DNA from 3 places in the Proteus columbae genome. Region 2 is predicted to be linked to each of the others. Evidence: predicted binding sites of a transcription regulator. Region 2 holds the regulator's gene; each other region holds the start of a gene.
What was found. The regulator Fur, encoded in region 2, represses iron uptake genes when iron is present. The targets are predictions, from matches to a motif close to ATAATAATGAGAACNACTATCAA.

Region 1 (4,669 bases), 440 kb from region 2:
ATTTTAGCTGCTGCTGGTGGCATTGTGACGGTATTTGATTTATCAGAAGGTCAATTAAGCAAAGACCATCAATTGGCACAAAAGCATCAGTTAGATTTGGTCACAGTACAAGGTGATATGGCGGATTTAACCGCATTTGCTGATGAAAGTTTTGATATTATTTTTCATCCTATTTCAAACTTATATGTAGCGGATGTTAATCCCGTTTGGCAAGAGTGCTACCGTGTTTTGAAAAAAGGCGGTGTCTTGATGGCGAGTTTTTATAATCCCGTTGTTTTTATTGATGATAGAGATCCGCAATTGCGCTCACAGGGATTAATAAGACCGACTTACCGATTACCATATAGCGATCAAGGTTCACTACCTTCGGAGATCCTGCAAGAAAAAGTCGCAAAAGGTGATGGACTTGTATTTGGTCATTCTTTAACTGACCTTATTGGTGGGCAGCTAAAAGCGGGTTTCTTATTACAAGATTTTGTTGAAGATTTTGCCCCTCATGCTCGTTTTCTCGTTGATAGTTATATTCCAACGTTTATTGCGTCAAAAGCCATTAAGCTTTAACGACATACAGATTAAGGCAAAAAGATGACGGTGATAAATATCAATGAATTTTTACTGAGATATTAAAAAGATAGGAGATAAGACAATGAACAACTGAACTTTTGAGGTATTAGATGATTAAAAACGCCATTATGATGATTAACATAATGGCGTTTTTTTAATTACTTATTACTGGTACTATTTTTACGATGGCGAATATACATCACAATCGAACCAATTAAACCTGCACTTAAGAGTAATACAGGTAATGTCATCAAAATATTCATGACTAAGGTTTCATGCTTTTGAATAAAAGGAATAAGATTTAGTACATAGCCTAAAGAAACAATAATCCCCACCCATAAGAAACCACTTAACCAGTTAAATATTTGAAAGCGACGTTGTTGTAATTCTGATAAGCCAGCCAGCGTCGGTAATAATGTACGCACGAACCCAATAAAACGACCCAGTAATAGCGCGTATAACCCTTGGCGATGGAAGAGATCATTTGCCTTATGATGATATTGCTCTGGTAATTGAGCCATCCAACGTTTAACTATTTTTGTATCACTTAGCCAGCGGCCCTGTAAAAATCCGAGCCAACTCCCAATACTCGCGGCAGCGCCTAATATAATGATAGTCGGGAAAAAGTGTAAAACACCTTTTGCAATTAAGGCACCGCAAAGAATAAGCAGTGTATCTCCTGGTAAAAATGCGGCGGGTAATACCCCGTTTTCCAGCATAATAATAACAAAAAGAACAATATAGATAACCCACAGCACATTTGGATTAGCTAACACCATATAATCGTGTTGCATTAGCGCGTGAATGATCTCTTTTAATGTACCCATTAGCGAACTCGCATTAAAAAAGGACTTTATGTTCGCTATTCTAACGCAAAATAAAGAGAACAGTTTGATTTAATCCCTGTGGAACCACAGGGATAGATTTTTTTTAATAAAAAATTCATTCTTTATTAAGAAATACGTAAAAAGGCTTGTTCTAGATCTTCAATAAGGTCATCTACATTTTCTAATCCAATATGAATGCGAAATAGTGTTCCCGTAAATGTTGGCTGAGTTTCATATTGGCGCATCGCTTTAATATCATTAGGTTGATAACCCAAAATTAAAGATTCAAATCCTCCCCATGAAAACGCCATCTTAAATAATGAGAAGTTATCCAAGAAAAGTGCAAATTCTTCAGTGGTTAGGATTTTCCTTAAACTAAAAGAGAACAACCCATTGCTACCAGAGAAATCACGTTGGAAATATTCATGTCCTGGGCAAGAGACTAAAGCAGGGTGATAAACATTATCAACTAAAGGATGTTGTTTTAACCAGCGAGCGACTTCTAATGCACTTTGTTCGTGTTGTTTCATCCTGACAGGTAATGTTCTTAATCCTCTTGTTGTCATATAAGCAGTATCAGGATCAACACATTGACCTAATAAATAGGTATTTTCACGTAACTGCGCCCAGCAACGTTCATTAGCCACAGCAAAACCTAACATGCCATCAGAGTGACCATTAATATATTTTGTGGCAGATTGGATTGAAATGTCAGCACCCAATGTTAGTGGTTTAAGCAGTAATCCCGCCGCCCAAGTGTTATCAATCATAATAATGATTTCAGGGTTATATTGGCGCACTGAATTGACTATTCCTTGTAGATCTTGAATTTCCATCGTGATTGATCCTGGAGATTCAAGAAAAACGATTTTTGTTTCAGGAAGTAGCAATTGGCTGATCTCTTTGCCGATTAAAGGATCAAAATAAGTCGTTGTCACTGAGAATTTACGTAAGATCTGATCACAAAAATTTTGAGTTGGATCGTAGGCAGAGCCTGTAACAAGAATATGAGCACCTTGCTCAATAAATGCGAGTATAGATTGCGTAATCGCAGCTGCACCTGAAGGAAATAATGCGCAGCCTGCACCTTGCTCTAATTCCGTTAAAGCTTCTTGTAAGGCAAAATGTGTGGTTGTACCTCGACGGCCATAAAAAAGCGTACCTTCCGCTCGTTTTTTCGTTGCTTCACGTTTTTGTGCAACGGAATCAAAAATAACGGATGATGTTCGTTGTATAATTGGGTTTACTGCGCCTTGGGAATATTTTTTAGCTCGACCAGAAAGGAGGAGTGAGGTTTCTTGTTTTTTTAGCGTCATCCTTAATACCTTCTTTTAATTGATGGTGTGTTTACCTCAAGTTAATTCATTTTTTGGATAAGTACAAAAGGCTTGCAGAGTAGTTGATAAAATTTCACGTTACGTGAAAGAACGATAATTTGTCTTAAAAATCGACAAATGAAAAAAAAATAGCCAAATAGTAATGATAATTACTATCAAAATGCTTCATGTTTGATATCATTTGAGCGTTTTCTCTTTCCTGATGGCAAACAGGATGATTGTAAGCGAACGATTTTGGGTAAGTAGTGAAGAAAAAGCTTCATTACTGAATAAATAAATAGATAAAAAAGAGAGTAAAAGGCCAACTGATGCGTAATTTGACAGCTTCTATTCTATTGGCAATCGGTCTGACAGGCTCTGCTTTTGCGGATACGATTCCTGCCACACCAACTGAACAGCCAACTACTGCTGCCGTTTCTTCAACAGCTTCTACACCGGGAACAGCTACACCAACAACTGCTACTGCTTCAACGACTTCTACAACGGGTAATGAAGTGAAAGCAGTAGGTACTGAAACCACTAAGCCTGAAGGTGAAAATACACCTGTAACAACGGCTGAGAATTCAGAAAATGTACCTTCAGCGACAGAAAATACACCATCAGAAGTACAACCTGAAATGGTTGCTGGTGGTGGATTCGCTGAAGATTTATCTGTAATGGGCATGTACCGTAATGCAGACTTAGTCGTTAAAAGTGTCATGATTGGCTTATTGTTAGCCTCTATTGTTACTTGGGCACTATTTTTCGCGAAAGGAAGTTACTTGATCTCACTGCGTCGTCGCTTAAGAAATGAGACGGCTCAGTTAGTTGAAGCTAAATCACTTAACGATGCGTTAGCGATTAGCAAAAAATTTGGTAATAAGAGCGCAACCGCTGATCTCTTTAATGATGCAGAATTAGAGCGTACTTACTCTCAAGAAAGTAAAGTGGCATCAGGCATTAAAGAGCGTGTTGAAATGCGTATGGAACGTCGCGTTGCAGCAATTATTCGTGAATTAGGTCGCGGTAATGGTTACTTAGCCACAATCGGTGCAATTTCTCCCTTTATCGGCCTTTTCGGTACGGTTTGGGGGATCATGAATAGCTTCATCGGTATTGCACATTCTCAAACGACAAATCTTGCTGTTGTTGCACCAGGTATTGCAGAAGCGCTATTAGCAACCGCGATTGGTCTGATTGCGGCAATTCCAGCGGTTATTATCTATAACATTTTTGCTCGTATGATCGCAGGTTATCGTGGTGAAATTGGTGATATCGCAACAGGTGTGGTGACATTAGTCAGCCGTGATTTAGATATCGAAAACAGCAAAGCAAGGTAATGAATTATGGCAATGCGTCTTGGTGATGATTCAGGTGATGATAATGAATTGCATGATATCAATGTGACGCCTTTTATTGATGTCATGTTGGTTCTACTCATTATCTTTATGGTGGCGGCACCTTTAGCTACTGTTGATATAAAAGTAAATTTACCCGCTTCAAGTGCTAAACCACAACCTCGTCCTGAAAAGCCTGTTTATTTAACGATTAAGTCGGATAAACAAATTTTCATTGGTGAAGAGATGGTCACACATGAAACGATGGCGAATGTGTTAGATACCATGACACAAGCAAACAAAGAGACAACAATCTTTTTCCAAGCTGATAAAACGGTTGATTATGAAACGTTAATGTCGGCAATGGATTCGCTAAGAAAAGCGGGTTATCTCAAAGTTGGACTAGTGGGAATGGAAACCGTCTCTACGGGTGGTTAAATTTTAGCAAATAAGCTATTTATTTAAGTATTATTACTCTATTTTAAAAGCACTTTATTTGTCGTTGTGAAATGATGAATAAAGTGCTTTTTTATTGTATAGAAGAAATAGAGTTTATATTTTTACCGTTTTTAATGGTTATCGATATTATTAATAAAATTGAGTTAGAATAAAATTTAACTTTAGT
Region 2 (4,669 bases):
TAATCTTTAAAAACAAAATAGGCAAAATTTCAATAACTTAAAGAGGATCTATTCAAGATCCTGCCATTTTAAAGGCTAAGCTCGGTATTTATCCTATTGTTTATCTTGGTATCATCTTCTATTCTTTGAACTTATTCACACAAAGTCAGTTTTAAACGCCGCTATATCACACTATCCCAGCCCCCAAATAATATAAAATTCTAATTATTTATTTTTGAGCAATGTCAAGATTTCAACTTTTTAAATAAGTTTGGAACATACATCTAGATAATGGCATTTTTATGGTTTTTTATAAATTTATCTTATCAATTATTTCTGAACTTCATTACTCTTTCATATTATTGCGATAAGTTGGCTTAGCATCTTGTGCATGTCATCATAGAAGAAAATCGCAATCATCTTGGTCATTAATATGAAACTCAATACATTACTAAATTATCAATTACACCAACCTGAAACGACACCTGTATCTAATTTACCTATCGTCTTGATCCATGGCCTCTTTGGTGATCTCAATAATTTAGGTGTTTTAGGTCGTGCACTTCGTCAAGATAATACCGTGATACAAATTGATGTGCGTAACCATGGACACTCTCCTCATAGCGAAAGTATGAATTATCAAGATATGGCGCAAGATGTGCTCGCATTGCTTGACAGTTTAACTATCTCAAAAGCCATTATTATTGGGCACTCAATGGGAGGCAAAATTGCGATGGCGATGACAGCATTAGCTCCCGAACGTATTGCAAATATTGTTGTGATTGATATGTCACCCGTTACTTATAACGTTCGCCGCCATGACAAAATTTTTGCAGCGCTTGAAGCCGTAACAGAAGCTAAAGTCACACGTCGTCAAGATGCTGTGGAAATCATGCGTCCTTTTATTAAAGAGGAAGGTGTGATCCAATTTTTACTCAAATCATTCAAAAATGGTGAGTGGCTATTTAATTTACCTGCAATAAAAAATGCTTATTCAGATATTATTGGCTGGCAAGAGGTGCCGGCTTGGCATCATCCTGTATTATTTATTCGTGGCGGTTTATCACCTTACATTTTAGATGAGTATCGTGAAAACATCGCTCGTCAATTTCCGCTCGCGACCGCCTTTGTTGTCGCAAATACAGGGCATTGGGTACATTCAGAAAAGCCAGATACCGTTATTAAGGCTATTCGTCGTTTTTTAGAGAAAGCTTAGTTAATAAACTTAACAGCTTAAAATAACGTCACTGAAAAATGATAATTTAGTAGAATGTATAATTATTGTGCTTAAAAATAGCGTCTGTTGATAAAAAGACCAAATCACAATAAGTTAAACTCAGGAAGCAGTGGCGAGACATCACTATGTGGGGTATTATTGGGCGTTTCGCAATTGAGTCATTGGTATACGCCCTTTCACAGCAAAATTTATGGCAAAAGAACAAACTGATCGCACCACACTGGATTTGTTCGCAGATGAACGCAGACCTGGGCGACCTAAAACAAACCCGCTTTCTCGGGATGAACAGCTTAGAATTAATAAACGCAATCAATTAAGACGTGACAGAGTTAATGGTTTACGTCGAGTTGAGTTAAAATTAAATGAAGATGCTGTAAATGCTCTCAATGAGTTGGCGACAGAAAGAAACGTCAGTCGTAGTGAACTTATTGAAGAAATATTACTAGAGCAATTGGCGCAAAATAACGCCTTAAAAATGCATCAAAACAAGAATAGTTAGCAGATAAACCACACAAATTCGACAGAATTAGCCTGCTATTTTCGTCAAAATACGTTTTTAGTTTTCTATTATGAAAACACAATGCTTATCTTTCACTAGTAATTGTTCAAACACAGACAAATATACTCTAAATATTTTGAAGTGTAGCTAGGTGACAAGTGAATGAATCACTAGAAACATACAAGAAGTATGTGACTTGTGGAAATATACGTAGTCAATAACGCTACAATTTGAAATATAACGAATTTAGAATAAAAGAGGTTATCTCACTTTATGGCAATCATAGGAATATTCTTCGGCAGTGATACTGGCAACACTGAAAATATTGCCAAAATGCTTCAAGAAAGACTGGGCGCTGATAATGCCGAAGTTCATGATATTGCAAAATCCAGTCAAGAAGACATCGAAGCGTTCGATATTCTGTTACTAGGTATTCCTACTTGGTATTATGGTGAAGCACAATGTGATTGGGATGATTTTTTCCCAACACTAGAAGATATTGATTTCAATGGTAAGCTTGTTGCACTATTTGGTTGTGGTGACCAAGAAGACTATGCAGAATATTTCTGTGATGCAATGGGTACTATCCGCGATATTATTGAACCTCGTGGTGCAGTTATCGTAGGACATTGGCCAACCGAAGGTTATCATTTCGAAGCCTCTAAAGGGCTTGCAGATGATAATCATTTTATCGGCCTTGCGATTGATGAAGATCGTCAACCAGAATTAACCGAAGAGCGTGTTGACGCTTGGGTTGCTCAAATCAAAGAAGAAATGAGCCTAGACGAAATTTTGGGATAATATAAATACTCAATATTGAGAATGATAATTATTCAATGGTGTGCTAAGATAGTGTGATAGGTGGGGTGTTTATTTTTAAATATCATGCCTATAATCAATGAGGTTATTTATTCACCCGAGTATTAATGAATAAAGCCCATTTGTGAGCACAAAAATTAAATTCACCATTAGCAACAGGATTAAATCCGCATGACCGACAATAATAAAGCGTTAAAAAATGCTGGGTTAAAAGTTACACTTCCTCGCTTAAAGATCTTGGAAGTGCTCCAGGATCCTGAGTGCCATCATGTCAGTGCTGAAGATCTCTACAAAAAACTTATCGATATCGGTGAAGAGATTGGTCTGGCAACAGTGTATCGCGTCTTAAACCAATTTGATGATGCTGGTATTGTTACCCGACATAATTTTGAAGGTGGTAAATCAGTATTTGAATTAACTCAACAACACCATCATGACCATTTAATTTGTCTTGATTGTGGCAAAGTTATTGAGTTTACAGACGATGCAATTGAATTACGCCAAAGAAATATCGCTGAACGTCATGGTATCAAACTTTCCAATCATAGCCTTTATTTATATGGCCATTGTGCTGAAGGTAATTGTAAAGAAGATAGCCACGCACATGATGAGAAATAATTCATTCTGGATAATCTCTCAGTAAAAAAAAGGAACTGTGAACAGTTCCTTTTTTATTGGCTCCCGCTATGAACCTCAATATTATCGTGTAATGACGTCACCTTAAAGATAACATAAGCTATATCAATTCACTTCGTCACACTAATACTGTGTTTGATATGTTTTAAATGCACCACTATCGTAAAAGTAACAATAACTAACAGTGACCAAGAGCCCCACTTCCCTGCATGCACGGCAGACCAAGCACCAATTTGGTTTGGATATTGCCAAACACCGAAGAACGTACCAAAATTCTCAGCAAGCCAAATAAAGAAACCAATCAGAATAAAAGCAAGTAATAAGGGCATTTTTCGCTCTGTATCATAAGGCGTAAAATAAACCACACTACGAGCATAAAGACCTAAAATAAAGGCCGTTAAATACCAACGATAATCACCAATAAAATGATGAGAAAAGAAATTAATATAAATCGCAAGTGCAACCAATGTTGCCAGCCAATAAGGTGGATAATGTTCAATTCGTACCTTTAAAAAACGCCATGCTTGAATTAAATAACTCCCCACAGCCGAATACATAAAGCCTGTAAATAATGGGACTTCCCACAATTTCGTGTAAGCAAAATCAGGGTATTTCCATGAACCAATTGCCGCTGATGTTTTAAATAACTCCATCACAAAACCAACAATGTGGAAAAAACAAATCGCTTTTAATTCATCCCATGTTTCTAGCTTTCCCCACACCATCCATAATTGAAAAGCGATAGCGAGAATAAGCAGTACATCATAACGAGGTATACCAAAGACACCTTTACTTGGCGTTGCAAATAAAATAAAAAAGAAAAATCCCGCAAATAAACAAGAACGCGCCTCTTTCACACCAAAAAAAAGAAATTCAACAATAAATCGTTTTATACCTTTAAAGGGCTTCAATGGTGGTTCTAATAAAAAATCATCCAATCGCTTTAACATGCTTCTTCCTGAAAACTCGCATTATCGAACAGCCTTCAATGCGGAATAATACATAAGGTGAGATAAAATGAATGGTAAGAAATCTGCCATAGAATAAAAAAACGTACAAGGATGAAAAGGACGAAAAAAAAGAAAGGAATGAAAAAATAAAGGTATTTCCCCCCCACTACGATACCCACTCTGACTGCCTTTACTTAGGGTAAATACCTTACGCAAATTCTGCGAAATAACTGAAGCACAAGAGATAAACATAACCCACTCACATTTATCTCAGACGACATGACATGACGACTTTACTTCATTACTTTTACTACATTACTTTTACTACATTACTTTTACTACATACTGCGATTTTAAAACGACTCTTTACTTCGACTCTTCTACTTCTTACTACTGTTGCTGACAACTTCACTTTATTAACGAGACTTATTTGTAAGGTTCTTCTTAATTAATGCATCTCTATCTTTCTACTAGTTATTTTTACTTATCGTAATCGTATTTAGCTTTTTTAGTTTTATTCAGGATAAAGTGCAATTAATACACTTTATC
Region 3 (4,669 bases), 1.4 Mb from region 2:
TGAGCTAGGTATTGAGTTTGAAGATGATGACGATGAAGAAAAAACTGAAGACATCATGCAATTATTGAAAGGTAAATAATCAAAAGGCTAATCATTTTCCTTGATTACCTTACATCTAACGGATATCAATAACTTATTGATATCCGTTATTTTTTATAGCTCGCTCTCTCTTTTACTTTTCATTAATACTCATTATTAACAATAGATTAAATAACCCTCTCAAGCTCAGATAACTCCATCTATTCCTCTCTTGTTATCCCTGATATCCTATTTTTCTATCTTTAATATACGAGTGATAAAAAATATGGATAACAGACAGCAGTACTTAGATATCGCAGCCGGGCAAGGAGAAAAAGTGCCCTCTCGTATAGTGGCCTTCCCTGCACAGCCACTAAACTATGCGCTTATTGAACAACGCTTAGAAGAACAGACCGATTACACTGATGGTGAGATAAATTATCTAAGTGAAAATATTGACGATGGTTTTTTCTATCGCTGCCAACATGGTGATGACGAGTTACATTTTTTTGTCTGTCTTTACCCTCGTGATAAAGATTACGAAATACGTCCAATGTATTCGACTGATGAACTTACACCACAACTACTCGCGCATGCGAATTCGACAACTCAAGACTTATTATTAGAAACACTTTTTACTGAAACTTTGCATCCTTTAGCAAGCTATCGCCATCAACTGAATTTTCTTAATATCATCGCACCTGAAATGGTCTTAGCATTAGATGAATCAGCGGCAGGTAAAGCATTAACACCTGAGTGGATACGCTTTCAATTAGAAACGCCCGATCTCTATCCTGAAGTAGAAAGCTTATATGTTATTCATGCTGTCTATGACACAGAAAATGATCCACCAACTATGTTTTGGTTCCATACGCATGGATTAGCGCGTTGCGGCTTAACAGAAGTCGATTTAGTTATTCCAAGTATGCTTGAATCTTACTATGGTATTCCTGATCTCTTCCGCTGCTTTGTTAACAACAGTATTAATCATCGCCAAATTGAATTTGGTGAACCGATGCTGTGTGGTCAAACATCATCAGGTTTGGAGTATCTTGTCGCATTACCTTTTGAAGAAGGTATTCGTCATATTAATCAATCAACACCTCTTGGTAGCCTTAGACCTTTAGAAGAGATGCGTTATGACACTGAAGGCGCACCAAATGGCGTTTTCTTGGGTGATTTGGCTGATCGTGATGAATATCATCAACACCCTTCTTCTATGCTATTTAGAACCAATGAAGAAAATCCTGTTTTAGAAACCTTCTTTAAAGGTTATGAAGAGCAACAAGCGATGATGCTACTGCGTAGCAATGAAGAAACCTATGAGATGTCTGAAAAAGCCAAGCGACGCTGGGAATACTTCGTTTCTATGTTTGATAACTACAATCAACCGCCTGTTGAGAAAAAAAGTGGTTTTCTCTCCAAATTATTAGGAAAAGACAAACCCGAAGAGACTGAAAACCCGTGGCAGTTTATGATCAAGTTCGGCATTCCTTATGGTGAAGAGGAAGAGCTAGAGCATATGTGGTTTGTGCCACAGTCTCGTGATGGAGACACCGTTTATGCAAAATTACTCAACGTGCCATTTTATGTTGAGGATATGCAAGAAGGTGAAATCTATCCTATCAACACCGCATTAATAACTGATTGGGTCGTTTCATACGAAGACGATAGTTATACCCCGAACAATATTTACCAACTTTTTAGCCACCAGCAAACTCACTAATTAGCGGGTATTTACAATAACAACGCGAGCTTTTCATTTAAAAAACGATGAAGAGCTCGCCATGCTAATCGCCTTAAAATCTGCTGTCATATTGTGACCCGTTAATATCATTAATTAATTGTTATTTTATTGCTACATTGACACTTCAACTCTTCACATTCTGTTTTTGTCTAGTAACAGATAAGGTAAACAGCCTATTTTCATCTCAATATCTTTTCTCTGGTTGATTTAAATCAAGTGCAGATATGCATAGACTAGGCTAAATTATACCCAATAAGGATAATTATAATTCTCATTAGCATTAAAAATATTTATTATAATTAACCTTAATATTATTATGTGAATTCTCATACACATTAATAATTATCAGTATCATTATTCTTTGTATCAATATTCGTGGAAGGACAATCATGTCTCTGATCCCAAATCACAGTTATAAAATCTTGAGCTACTCACCTCAGATTAGCCCTGCATACAGACAGAAATTATTATCTTTAGGTATGTTACCTGGCGCTGTGTTTAACGTTATTCGTATCGCACCACTGGGTGATCCTATTCAAATAGAAACGCACCGAGTATCCCTAATTTTGAGAAAAAAAGATCTCGCACTCATTAATCTTAGCGAAGTGGTTCATAACGAAAAATAATCGTTATTTCTCATTCAACCAGGCAAGACAACTATTGGCATCACTATTATGACTCCTCTCACTATAGGCCTTATCGGTAATCCCAATGCTGGTAAAACAACACTCTTTAATCAGTTAACAGGCTCTCGCCAGCGTGTGGGTAACTGGGCGGGTGTAACGGTCGAACGCAAAGTTGGTCGTTTCACAACTGCAAATCATAAAATTGAGCTCGTCGATTTACCCGGCACTTACTCTTTAACGACAATCTCAGAACAGACATCGCTTGATGAGCAAATTGCCTGCCATTTCATTTTAAGTAATGAAGCAGACATGCTGATTAACGTGGTTGATGCATCAAATCTTGAGCGTAACCTCTATTTGACATTGCAACTACTTGAGCTTGGTATTCCGTGCATCGTGGCATTAAATATGCTCGACATTGCAGAACACCAAGATATGCAAATTGATATCAAGGCACTTTCAGAGCAACTGGGTTGCCCTGTTATTCCAATGGTTTCAACCAAAGCATCGGGAATTGATAAGCTCAAAGAAGCCATTGATACCTTCCCTGCTGAAAAGAAAAAACCACAAGAATTACTGACGTCTTATCCGATATGGTTACTTAATGAAGTCGAGGCACTTGCTGAAAAAATTAATCACGATGAGTTTAATTTACAGCAACGTCGTTGGATGGCATTACAGTGTTTAGAAGGGGATATCTATACCCATCAACGCGCCCAAATCACGACAGAAGATATCAAAACGATCCGTCAACGCATTCAGGACGAGCATAACAATGAACCTGAATTAGTCATTGCAGATGCCCGTTATCAAAATATTGAGCGTATCTGTCATACCGTGATTAATATGGAAGCCATTAAGCCGAATATTCTGACGCAAAATATCGATAAAGTGATATTAAACCGTTGGTTAGGTGTTCCTATCTTCCTGTTTATTATGTATTTAATGTTCGTTCTAGCAATTAACATTGGTGGTGCTTTACAGCCTGCTTTTGAAGGTGGCTCTGAAGCTATCTTTATCCATGGTATTCAATGGATTGGTGCAACCTTTAACTTCCCTGAATGGCTGACCATTTTCCTTGCTCAAGGTATCGGTGGTGGTATCAATACCGTTCTGCCATTAGTGCCACAAATCGGGATGATGTACCTGTTCTTATCTATTCTTGAAGATTCAGGTTATATGGCGCGAGCTGCTTTTGTGATGGATAGATTGATGCAGGCTCTGGGTTTACCTGGTAAATCATTTGTACCACTTATTGTCGGTTTTGGCTGTAACGTACCTTCCATTATGGGTGCGCGTACACTAGATGCACCAAGAGAACGTCTGATCACCGTATTGATGGCACCGTTTATGTCTTGTGGTGCGCGTTTAGCTATTTTTGCTGTGTTTGCTGCTGCTTTCTTTGGTAAAAATGGCGCAAGTGTTGTTTTCTCACTTTATCTTCTGGGTATTGTGGTTGCTATCCTCACAGGCTTACTGCTAAAACACACCATTATGCGTGGTGAAGCCTCACCTTTCGTGATGGAGCTGCCGGTTTATCACGTTCCTCACCTAAAAACGTTACTGATGCAAACATGGCAACGTCTAAAAGGCTTCGTGGTACGTGCAGGTAAAGTCATTATTATTGCCAGTATGTTTATTGGTGCGCTAAACAGCTTTACCTTCTCAGGTAAACCTGCGGATAACATCAATGATTCAGCGCTAGCTTCTGTCAGTAAAGTGATCACACCATTACTGCAACCTATTGGTGTTCACAACGATAACTGGCAAGCAACGGTTGGTTTAGTCACTGGTGCAATGGCAAAAGAAGTGGTAGTAGGAACATTAAATACCCTCTATACCGCAGAAAGTATTGTTAATGAGCCTTTTGATCCTGAAGAATTCGACCTGTGGGGCGAAATTGGTGACGCCTTTGGTGAAACATGGGATAGCTTAAAAGAAACCTTCACGCTAGCTGCGCTTTCTAACCCAATTGAAGCCAGTAAAGGTGATGGCGAAATGGATACAGGCACCATGGGCACCATGGGCGCTAAATTTGGTTCAGGCATTGCGGCATACAGCTACTTAATCTTTGTTTTACTGTATGTACCTTGCGTTTCAGTCATGGGTGCTATTGCCCGTGAAACAAGCCGTGGTTGGATGACTTTCTCTATTCTTTGGGGATTAAATATTGCTTACTCATTGGCAGCCCTGTTCTATCAAGTGGCAACCTTCAGTGAACATCCACAAAGCAGTGGCATAACGATTGCTGCTGTGGTTATCTTCAACTTAATTTTAT

Region 1: the regulator Fur is predicted to act here: its motif matches at 2,865-2,887, upstream of exbB (tonB-system energizer ExbB).
Region 3: the regulator Fur is predicted to act here: its motif matches at 2,024-2,046, upstream of feoA (ferrous iron transporter A).

The regions. Positions count from the first base shown of each region.
Region 1 is NZ_CP043925.1:657,040-661,708, forward strand. Features, by position in the region: gene F1325_RS03080 (class I SAM-dependent methyltransferase) at 1-561, shown strand, start outside; gene F1325_RS03085 (DedA family protein) at 723-1,391, opposite strand; gene metC (cystathionine beta-lyase) at 1,517-2,707, opposite strand; gene exbB (tonB-system energizer ExbB) at 3,037-4,047, shown strand; gene exbD (TonB system transport protein ExbD) at 4,054-4,482, shown strand.
Region 2 is NZ_CP043925.1:1,099,469-1,104,137, reverse strand. Features, by position in the region: gene ybfF (esterase) at 413-1,195, shown strand; gene ybfE (LexA regulated protein) at 1,407-1,715, shown strand; gene fldA (flavodoxin FldA) at 1,989-2,516, shown strand; gene fur (ferric iron uptake transcriptional regulator) at 2,706-3,152, shown strand; gene F1325_RS05100 (DUF817 domain-containing protein) at 3,281-4,120, opposite strand.
Region 3 is NZ_CP043925.1:3,859,083-3,863,751, forward strand. Features, by position in the region: gene yihI (Der GTPase-activating protein YihI) at 1-79, shown strand, start outside; gene F1325_RS17955 (DUF4026 domain-containing protein) at 305-1,744, shown strand; gene feoA (ferrous iron transporter A) at 2,155-2,391, shown strand; gene feoB (Fe(2+) transporter permease subunit FeoB) at 2,440-4,669, shown strand, end outside.